2 regions of the Sphingomonas sp. LR55 genome follow, and region 2 is predicted to be linked to the other one. Evidence: riboswitches for the same ligand, from Rfam matches in the RefSeq annotation. Region 2 holds a riboswitch; the other holds the start of a gene.

Region 1 (5,263 bases), 1.4 Mb from region 2:
TGCCCAGCCGGAGCTTCCGAAGCTCCCGCAACCCACCCCCCCCGAGCGACTCGCAAGATCACCCCGCCGCCGCTCCACCACGTCTGAAATTTATTTCACAACATTGCCGTTAAGGCTGCGTCCATTTCCCGCTTGCGTCCGTTCCTCAAGCTGGACGGCATCATTATGCCCGCAATAGAGCGCGTTACGAGTTGGGCCTTGGCGACAGGGTGTTACTCTCATCGGTCCGGATTGTTCGATTGTTTCAATAACTCCGACGTCTGCAACTACAAGGGGAGGACCCTGATATGACCGAGAGCGTGCACCTGATCGAAGCCCTCGATGCGCGAGTTGAACGGCGCAGCGAGCGGCGTGAATTCTTTAAGACTGCGCTCGGCGCCGCTGCGGTCACCGCGGCCGGTGCGACCGCATTGTCCTTTTCCAGCTCGGCGGCGGCGCAGACCATCACCGACGCGGACGTCCTGAATTTCGCGCTCAACCTCGAATATCTCGAGGCGCAATTCTATTCCTACGCCGCCTACGGCACCGGGCTCGACAATAGCCTGCTCTTGGGCACCGGCACGCAGGGCGCAGTCCGTGGCGGTCGCCAGGTCACCTTCACCGATCCGATCGTGCAGCAATATGCGCGTGAAATCGCACAGGACGAGATCGCCCACGTCAAATTCCTGCGCACCGCGCTCGGTTCGTCGGCGGTCGCGCAGCCGGTGATCGACGTCAGCGTCTCGCCGACCAGCGCCTTCTCGGTCGCGGCCCAGGCCGCTGGTCTCGTCCCCGCCGGCACCGCGTTCGATCCCTATGCGTCGGACGAGGCATTCCTGCTCGGCGCGTTCATCTTCGAAGACGTCGGCGTGACCGCATACAAGGGCGCCGCCCCGCTGCTCACCAGCAAGGCGTACCTCGAGGCGGCTGCCGGCCTGCTCGCGGTCGAGGCGTATCATGCCGCGATCGTCCGTACGACGCTGTACGGCAAGGGCATCGCGACGCCGTCGCTGCGCACGTCCGCAGATGCCATTTCGAAGGCGCGCGACAGCCTCGACGGCGGTGGTGCGAACACGACGATCTTCGGCACCAACGATATCGACCAGGGCATCTCGTCGTACAGCGCGACGCCGATCAACCTCGCCACCACGCAGGCGGCGGTGACCGTGTCGAACATCGTCCCGCTCGACAGCAACGGCGTCGCCTACAGCCGCTCGGCCAGCCAGGTGCTCAACATCGTCTATCTCAACAGCGGTGCAGCGTCGGCAGGCGGGTTCTACCCGAACGGCATGAACGGCAACATCAAGACGAGCACCGCGGCAGCCTGATCTTCTCAGCCTCGCCCAACGCTCTTCTTCGCTATTCAGGGGATTAACCCAATGACCGATCTCAATACCAAGCTCGAAATATTCGACGCGATTGCCAGCCGTCGCAACGAACGCCGCAACTTCCTCCGTTTCGCCGGTGGCTCGGCGCTCGCCATCGGTGGCGCCACGCTCCTGTCGGCATGCGGCAGCGACGATTCCGATCTCGCACCGACCCCGACTCCGGGACCGGCGCCGGTTGCCGCGCTCAACGATGCCGACGTGCTCAACGTCGCGCTGAACCTCGAATATCTCGAAGCGCAGTTCTACGCGTTCGCGGCATTCGGTGTCGGCCTGAACGCCAGCCTGTTGACCGGCATCGGTACGCAGGGTGCGGTCACCGGCGGCGCACAGGTGCCGTTCCAGGATGCCGTGGTGCGTGAATATGCGCGCGAAATCGCGATCGACGAAGTCGCGCACGTCGCGTTCCTGCGCACTGCACTCGGCAGCGCAGCCGTTGCGCAGCCGGCGATCGACATCTCGGTCGGCACGGCAGCCGCACCGGGCGCGTTCACGGCGGCCGCCCGCGCGGCCGGCGTCATTGGCGCAACGGGCGTGTTCAACCCCTATGCCGACGACAACAGCTTCCTGCTCGGCGCGTACATCTTCGAGGACGTCGGCGTGTCGGCCTACAAGGGCGCAGCACCGCTGATCGCCAACAAGACCTATCTCGAGGCGGCCGCCGGCATCCTCGCGGCAGAGGCGTATCACGCAGGGCTGATCCGCACGATCCTGTACCGCAAGGGTCTGCAGACGCCGAACCCGATTCCGTCGCTCATCACTGCCGCCAACCAGATCAGCGACGCGCGCGACAGCCTCGACGGCACCGTCACCAACACGACGACGGGCGTGATCGGCGACGACGATCAGGGCATCACCGGGTCGGATCCGACGATCTCGAACATCGTGCCGACCGACGCCAACGGCCTCGCCTACAGCCGCTCGGTCGCTCAGGTGCACAACATCGTCTACCTGACGCCCACTGCGAAGATCGGTGGCGGCTTCTTCCCCAACGGGACCAACAACCGCCTCGATTCGCTGCGCACGAGCGGCGCCAACGCGTGATCGTCGTCACGAACTGAAACAGGAAAATCCGGGTCGCGGCGCTCATCGGGAGCGTCGCGGCCCCTCGTTTGGGGAACGACCATGACCAACTTCACGAAGCTCACCATGCTCGCCGGCCTCGCCGCCGCGGGCATTTTTGCCGTTCCGGCCGCCGCGCAGGACATGACCACCGACCGCGACAGCAAGCCGTTCTCGGGCGTCTATATCGGCGCCGCCGGCGGCTATGACGTCCAGGGCAACGACATCGGCTCGTCGATCCTGTTCGATCGCAACAACGACGGCAATTTCAGCGACAGCGTCAACACCATCACCGGCGCCAATGCCTTCTCGCCGGGCTTCTGCAACGGCTCGGCCCGCACCGCGGTGCCCGCCTATGGTTGCCGCAACGACGACGACGGCTGGTCGTATTACGGCCGTGCAGGCTTCGACGTACAGCGCGGCGCGTTCGTGGTCGGCATCGTCGGCGAATTCGGCAAGTCCGAGATCACCGACAGCGTCGCCGCCTTTTCGACCACGCCCGCCAGCTACACGATGGCGCGCAAGCTGAAGTGGGAAGGTTCGGCGCGCCTCCGCGCCGGTCTCGCCGCGCGCAACACGCTGTTCTACGCCACCGGCGGCGCCGGCTATGCCAAGATCGACAACCTGTTTTTCACCACCAACACCGCCAACGCGTTCGCAGCCACCGGCTCGGACAAGCGCTGGGGCTATGTCGGCGGCGGCGGCATCGAGCAGAAGCTGACCAAGAACATCTCGATCGGCATGGAATACACCTACCACCAGTACAAGGACGACGACGCCCGCGTCCTCGTCACCGCTGGCAGCGCGATCACCGGCAGCCCGGTTCTGCTCGCGAACAACCCGTTCGTGCTCGCCCCCAACACCGCGGGCACGGCCTTCCGCCGCAGCGACGACCAGTTCCGCTGGCACTCGCTGCGCGGCACCGTGTCGTTCCGCTTTTAAGTAGAAGCACCCTCCACCTCCCGTTCGCCCTGAGCGAAGTCGAAGGGTAAGCCCCAAACGCAGGTGCTTCGACTACGCTCAGCACGAACGGGGAGGGGGACGCGATCGCGTATGCACGTGGAAAAGGCCGCTGCCCCAAACCGGGCAGCGGCCTTTTCTCGTTTCAGCGAACGTGCGCTGGCTATTAAAACTCACCACCCACCCCGCTACCACCCCGGCGGAGGCCGGGGCCCAGTTGGAAAGGTGGAAATAATGGAGGATCGCCGATCGTTACCGCCGTCCCCCAACTGGGCCCCGGCCTCCGCCGGGGCGGTGAACTTCGATCGGCAGGATGCCCAACCGAGACCCACGCGCACTTCCCTCGCGCACCTCGCACCCCCAAATTCCCCATTGCACCCCACCCCAACCCCCCTATGCTCACCCCACCCCGGGGAGCGCTTTATCCGCGCTTGAGAGGAAGGCAGGAGCCTTCGACCCGCTGAACCTGATCCGGTTGATACCGGCGGAGGGAGGGAGCGGTCGCCACAGAACCGCAGTCCTTGCTCCGAGACCCGTAGGAGCAAGCGCATGGCCGATTTCGAAGCACGCACCCCGACAGCAGATATCGGCGTAACCACCGGCCCGATCCGAGGCTCCCGGAAAATCCACGTCGCGGTCCCCACCAGCCCCGACGTCCGCGTCGCCATGCGCGAAATCGTCCTCGACCCAAGCTGCTCCGAGCCCCCCTTACGCGTCTACGACACCAGCGGCCCCTACACGGACCCACGCGCGACAATCGACATCAACGCCGGCCTCCCCCAACTCCGCCGCAGGTGGATCGAGGCTCGCGGCGACGTCGAGAGCTACGACGCGCGTGAAATCCGCCCCGAGGACAACGGGCAGTTGGGCCCAGACCGCTCAGGCGGCGTCCCCCAATTCCCCGGCAGCATCAAGCGGCCCTTGCGTGCGAAGGCAGGCCAGAACGTCAGCCAGATGCACTACGCCCGCCGAGGCATCATCACCCCCGAAATGGAATATGTCGCCACGCGAGAGAACCTCGGCCGCGCGATGCTGAAGGAGTACAAGCGCGACGGCGAGTCCTTCGGCGCAAGCATCCCCGACTTCGTAACCCCCGAGTTCGTCCGCGATGAAATCGCCCGCGGCCGCGCGATCATCCCCAACAACATCAACCACCCCGAATCCGAACCGATGGCGATCGGCCGCAACTTCCTCGTCAAGATCAACGCCAACATCGGCAACTCCGCGGTCGCCAGCAACGTCGCCGCCGAAGTCGACAAGCTCGTCTGGTCGATCCGCTGGGGCGCGGACACCGTGATGGACCTCAGCACCGGCCGCAACATCCACGACACCCGCGAATGGATCCTCCGCAACTCGCCGGTACCGATCGGCACCGTCCCCATCTACCAGGCGCTCGAAAAGGTCGGCGGCGTCGCCGAGGACCTCACCTGGGAGATCTTCCGCGACACGCTCATCGAGCAGGCCGAACAGGGCGTCGACTACTTCACGATCCACGCCGGCGTTCGCCTCGCCTACATCCCGATGACCGCCAAACGCGTCACCGGCATCGTCTCTCGCGGCGGCTCGATCATGGCGAAATGGTGCCTCAGCCACCACAAGGAGAGCTTCCTCTACGAGCGCTTCGACGAGATCACCGAGATCATGAAGGCGTACGACATCGCCTATTCGCTCGGCGACGGCCTCCGGCCCGGCAGCATCGCCGACGCCAACGACGAAGCGCAGTTCAGCGAACTTTTCACGCTCGGCGAACTCACCCACCGCGCGTGGAAGAGCGACGTCCAGGTCATGATCGAAGGCCCCGGCCACGTGCCGATGCACAAGATCAAGGAGAACATGGACAAGCAGCTTGAGGTGTGTGGCGAGGCACCGTTCTACAC
Region 2 (5,263 bases):
ACTGGAACCACGCGGCGTGACCGATGAGATACTCGTCCCAGGCCAGTGCCGCGGACGCGGGGTCTTCGACGACCGCGGCGAAATACTCGATCTCCGACAGCGCGAACTCGAGGTGCACAAGCGGCAACAGGCGGACGATCGCCGCAACGTCGGTACGGCCGAGCGGCGCGATCGTGGCATAGCCCGCGAGCAGCGCGAGTGCTGCCGCCGGATCGCCGATGTCGTCCGTCCCCTGCCCCAGCTCGAGCCAGCGAACGGCGGTGCGCTCGATCGCGATGGCGATATCGTGGACCGCGCAGGTGCGATCGGCGAGTCCGAAGTCGAACACGGTTTCGACACCGCCATCGCTCGCCCACAGCAGGTTGGACGGGTGCCAGTCGTTGTGCGTCCACAACGGCATTTGGTCGGCAAGCAACGGCGCGAGCCCCTGCCCCAAGCTTTCAAAGAGCTGCCCGAGTTCGCGTCGCCAAGGCTTGACGTTCAAGAACGCGGCCAGAGCGGGGCGAGCAGCAATATAGGCTTCGGCCGCGGCGATCGGATCGGCGGCGGGCAGGATCGTAAAGCTTGCGACCAACGGCTGCAGGCGGCGCGCCGTGGCAGTGAAACTCCGCGCCGCTTCGTGCAGCGTCGCGAGCGCCACCCCTGCCGCCTGGGCATGCGCGCGCGAGGCGAACGGCGTCCAGGACAGGCTGTCGCGGTACAGGTCCACACCCGGCGCCGCGCGGTGCAGTTCGTACGACCAGGCGCCGCTCGCCACCGCCGTCGCACCGTCCGCGGTCGCCATCACCTCAGGCACCGATACGCCCCCGCCAGCGAGGTGCGCGATGAACGCGTGTTCCTCGGCGAGCCCATCGACCGTGCGAACGCGGTGATGGTGGCGCTTCAACAGGAACACGCCGTTCGTCGTGTGCACCAAGGTCGCGGCGGAAAACGGCCGGGGAGAATGCCAGTGCAGCCCTGTCATCCGGCCCACGCCCGGAAAGAGAACGAGCACCGCCTCGGCCTCGTCGGCGGTGATGGCGGGCCAGGTAGGCGCCTCCATCGCGGTCCCCATGCCGTGGACGAGATGCGCGGGCTGCGTCGCCACCTCAGAACGCCCGCGAGATCGTCGCCATGACCGCCGCGCCGCTGCCGACATAATAAGCGGGCGACGCGCCGGCGATGACCGTGCCGTTGCGGCCGATCGTGTCCTGCGCGTTGGTGCTCACCGACTGGACGCCGGCGAGGACGTGCGGATCGGTGACGTTGATCGCGTTAACGCGCAGGTCGGTGCGCTTGCCGTCGAGCCAGTCCGCCAGGTGCATGCCGACCGACAGGTCGAGCGTCGCATAGCCCTTGATCGCTTCGTCGTTCATGAAGCTCGCATATTGCCGGCCGATATATTTCGACGCGACGCTGCCGAAGAACCGGCCGTCGTCGTAGATCCCGCCGGCGCCGAACTGGACGGTCGGGCTCGACACCGCATGCTTGCCCCTGGTCGGAAGGAAGTCCGCGCCGACTGGCAGATCGTCGTCGATCCGCGCGTGCAGATACTCGCCCGAGAGGTACAGGCTGACGCCTGCGACCGGGCGGTAGTCGATCTCCGCGTCCACCCCGTACGAGGTCTGGCCGCCGGCGTTGAGCGTCGCATTCACCTGTGCGCCGCCCTGGTCGATCACGGTGGCGAGTTGACGGTTGCGGAACTTGTAGTGGAAGCCCGTCACCGAGGCGGAGAGCTGCTCGCCGATGAAGCGATAGCCGATCTCCTCCGAGACCGAATATTCGTTCTTCAGCGCGTTGGTGCCCTGGACGACGACTTCCCCACCGTAATAGCTGTTGTAGAGCGTGAACTCGTTGGGCGTGCGGAAGTTGGTGGTGATGTTGGCGAACAGCTGTTGGCGATCGTCGATCCGGTAGTGGATCGCGGCGCGCGGCAATGCGGCGAAGCTGTCGTTGCGCACCGTGTCCTGCGGTCCGGGTAGATAATTGCGGCCGTTGCGCAGCACGTTCACACCCTTGAACCCGGCATCGATCGTCAGCCGCGGCGTCAGCGCGATGCTGTCGGCGAGGAAGAAGCCCTTCGTTACCGTCACGGTCCGCTGGTTCTCATAGGCGAGCAGGCGGCCATCGGCGGTACGGATCGCCTTTGCACGGTATCCCCAGCGGTCGACCGGCTGCCCTTCGGCGTCGATCGACGTGTACGACTGCGTGACGCGGTCGGTGCCGTAATCGAACCAGAGTCCGGCGGTGAGCGTGTGCGCGCCGGTCTTGAAGGTCAGCTTGCTGACGTTGCCGACCCGCATCTGGTCGCCGGTATAATTGCCGAGCACGGTTGCGACGCCGTCGACCGCACCGGGCAGCGCGATCGGCTGGGCCAGTTGCTCAATCCCGAGGAAATTGCCTTCGGTGGTCAGCTGCGTCCCGTAGGGCGAGTTGCCATAGCCGAACTGGAGATAGGTGGTGGTGTCGAGCGCAAGCCGGTCGGTCAGCGCCAGATGCACCGGCGCGGAGGCGTAGAGGTTGCGGAACGGCGCGCGGTACAGCCGCCAATAGTTGGTGTTCCCCGCCGTGTAGCGCCGATCGTAGTTGAAGCCGCGCCCCTGCGCGGTCCACTCGGCCAGCGTCGGGCTCGGATAGCTCGACGAGTTCGCATCATTATACGACAGCGCGAGGCTGGCACGGTTGCCGGCACCCCATTCGTTCAGGATCTTCGCGTCGATGTGCTGGCGCGTGTCGTAGCCCGCACCCCGCCAATTGTCCGCGCGTGTTCGAATAGGACAGGAACGCCTTCAGCCCGGTATTGCCGATCGTACCGCTATCGACACGGAAGAACCCCCGCCGCGCCGCGTAGCTGCCGAGCGACAGGTCGACGAGCGCGCCGGGCCGCGTCTTCGGATCGTCGAGCGCGAGCGACAATAGCCCGCCTGCCCCGCCAAGCGTCGGGGAATCGATATCGACCGAGCCTTGCGCGAGCGAGATGCGCTTCAGATTCTCGGGGTCAGCGAACTGCGACGGATAGGCGTAATAATAGCCGATGTCGTTCTGCGGCGCGCCCTCCATCAGCACGCCGATCTCGTCCTGGCCGAGACCGCGCAACGTCAGGCTGGAGCTCGTCGACAGGCCGTACGGATCGCTCGACGCGACGTTCGCGCCGGGCAGCAACGTCACCAACTGGAACGCGTTGAGCGTCGGCGCCTGCTTGACGATGAAGTCGGCGGAGATCGCGCTCTGCGCGCGCGGCACGCTCTGGTCAGGGAGCAGACCGGCAGGATCCTGTTTGCCGACGACGCGAATCTCGGCCGGTTCGACTGGATCGGGTGCGACTTGCGCCCCGGCCGACGATGCGGCGAGGGTCGCCGACAGGGTCAACGCGACCCGCCCCAAAAGCCGCCGCTCGCGCCCGGCGGAAGTCACAATAAAACCAGCACTGAAAAACGTCACGTCCACTCCAATCGGAGGGACGACGGGCCAGCCGCAGACCCTCCCTACGCCGGTATAAGCCGGATCAGGTTCAGCGGGTCATGGGCTGCAGCCCACCTCTCAACCGCGCATCAGCGGCCCCCCGGGGATGTCTGTCGCTTAGGTGGTTGGGCGAGTGTTGGAAAGCGCTATCGCGGTATGCGCCCAGCGGCCGGGGTATGTTCCCATCCGATCGTCATCGGGTGCGGCTCGCCGTATCGGGATCGGCCCTGAAAGAGACGAGGATGATGTCACGCCAGTGAAAAGGGGTGCGCGTACAGCGCGATCGGCGGCTGCCGTCTCATGTCAAACCAGGACTCCCTCGATGCGTGCTATTCGTCCCTCGTTGTCCAATTTTTGTACGGCGCTCGCCCTGCTGTCGGCCATACCGACCATGACCCAGGCACACCCGGTTCCCAGAGTCTTGCGCCTCGAACGAGTCGTGATGGTGATGCGGCACGGCGTCCGCGCGCCGCTCTCGGGCGAAGTGCCGGTGACGACACGCACCGCCCAGCCCTGGCCGAACTGGCCCGTTCCCGAAGGCCAGCTGACACCGCACGGTGCCTCCGCAATCGAGTTGCTTGCGCGCCATGATCGTCGCTGGCTCGCGTCGCTCGCGCTCACGCGGTGTCCAGCCGCAGCTACGGTTCGGATCTGGACCAACACGGCCAGCCGGACGATCGCCAGTGGAGAGGCGTATGCGCAGGGGTTCGCGCCCGATTGTCGATTGACCGTAGGCCACCTTGCCGAAGATCGGACTGATCCGATCTTCGAACCGCTGGCCGCCGACGCGACCGCCTTTAGCCCCAGCCAGGCAATCGCCGCGATCGACCGCTTCACCGGTGGGATGGCCGCGCTGGTCGCGCGTCACCGCCCAGCCCTTGCGTTGCTCGAGACCGTGCTGGGATGCGGTCATGGCGCATGCAGCCCGGTCGACCCGCCGTCGCTGGTCGCGTCGACCGATCGCCGTGGGATCGAACTATCCGGGCCGATCCGGGCGGCGTCGGGTATCGCGCAGGTCCTCCTGCTGGAAGACTCCGAGGGCATGCCGCGTCGTGCGGTTGGATGGGGACGCGCCGATCCCGCGACGATCGCGCGGCTCGGCGCCCTTCATGCCGCGCTGTTCGACGTGTTCACGCGGTCACCCTATATGGCGGCGCACCAGGCTTCGCCGCTTGGCCATCGGATCATCGATACGCTGACCGCCGCTCGCGCGCCGCGTCTCGATGTGATGGTCGGCCACGATACCAACGTCACCGCACTGGCCGCCGCGCTGCACGTTGCGCTCGATGCCCCCGGCTTTGCTCGCAACGACGTCGCTCCGGGCGGTGCGATGGTGATCGAACGGTTGCGCGATCCACGATCGGGCGAACGGTTCGTCCGCCTGTACTACCGCGTACAGTCGCTCGCGGCGATCCGTGCGCTGCGCCCAGAGGTCATCGCGACACCGCTCGCGGTTCCGGGCTGTGCGGCGCCGTGTCGGCTCGACCGTTTCGTCGCGCTGTTAAAGTCTCGGATCGCTTAACGTTGCCGTCATCGCGCTGTGTGCATCGGCAAGCACACGGATCCGATCCAGAGCATCAATCGTGCAGCAGGCTGAGACGGGCATGCCAAGACGGGCCGGCATAAAGCCAGACGACGCACTGTAGCTGTCACCGGACAGTGCGTCGTGATCTGGTGCGCCATCCAAAACGACTAGGCCATGCTAGCTATCGACCTGGACATTCCAGTCTTTGGCAGACCTCAGCCATGGGCCCGGGCGCGAGCCTTTTCGGCCCTTGCCTGCTTCGCATAGTGATGATGCGCTACGGCACAACCGACCGCG

What was found. A riboswitch is a leader RNA that binds a small molecule or an ion and turns the genes downstream of it on or off. The one in region 2 is predicted to bind thiamine pyrophosphate.
Region 1: it holds a riboswitch for thiamine pyrophosphate, as region 2 does, so the genes downstream of both, thiC (phosphomethylpyrimidine synthase ThiC) here and QP181_RS06865 (TonB-dependent receptor) in region 2, are expected to answer to the same signal.

Annotation. Positions count from the first base shown of each region.
Region 1 covers NZ_JASPFO010000001.1:2,835,042-2,840,304, reverse strand. The annotation lists gene QP181_RS13580 (ferritin-like domain-containing protein) at 288-1,307, shown strand; gene QP181_RS13575 (ferritin-like domain-containing protein) at 1,359-2,408, shown strand; gene QP181_RS13570 (outer membrane protein) at 2,490-3,368, shown strand; TPP riboswitch at 3,787-3,896, shown strand; gene thiC (phosphomethylpyrimidine synthase ThiC) at 3,936-5,263, shown strand, end outside.
Region 2 covers NZ_JASPFO010000001.1:1,465,605-1,470,867, forward strand. The annotation lists gene QP181_RS06860 (phosphotransferase enzyme family protein) at 1-1,087, opposite strand, end outside; partial or broken gene QP181_RS06865 (TonB-dependent receptor) at 1,089-3,393, opposite strand; TPP riboswitch at 3,445-3,554, opposite strand; gene QP181_RS06870 (histidine-type phosphatase) at 3,863-4,963, shown strand; gene QP181_RS06875 (hypothetical protein) at 5,182-5,263, opposite strand, start outside.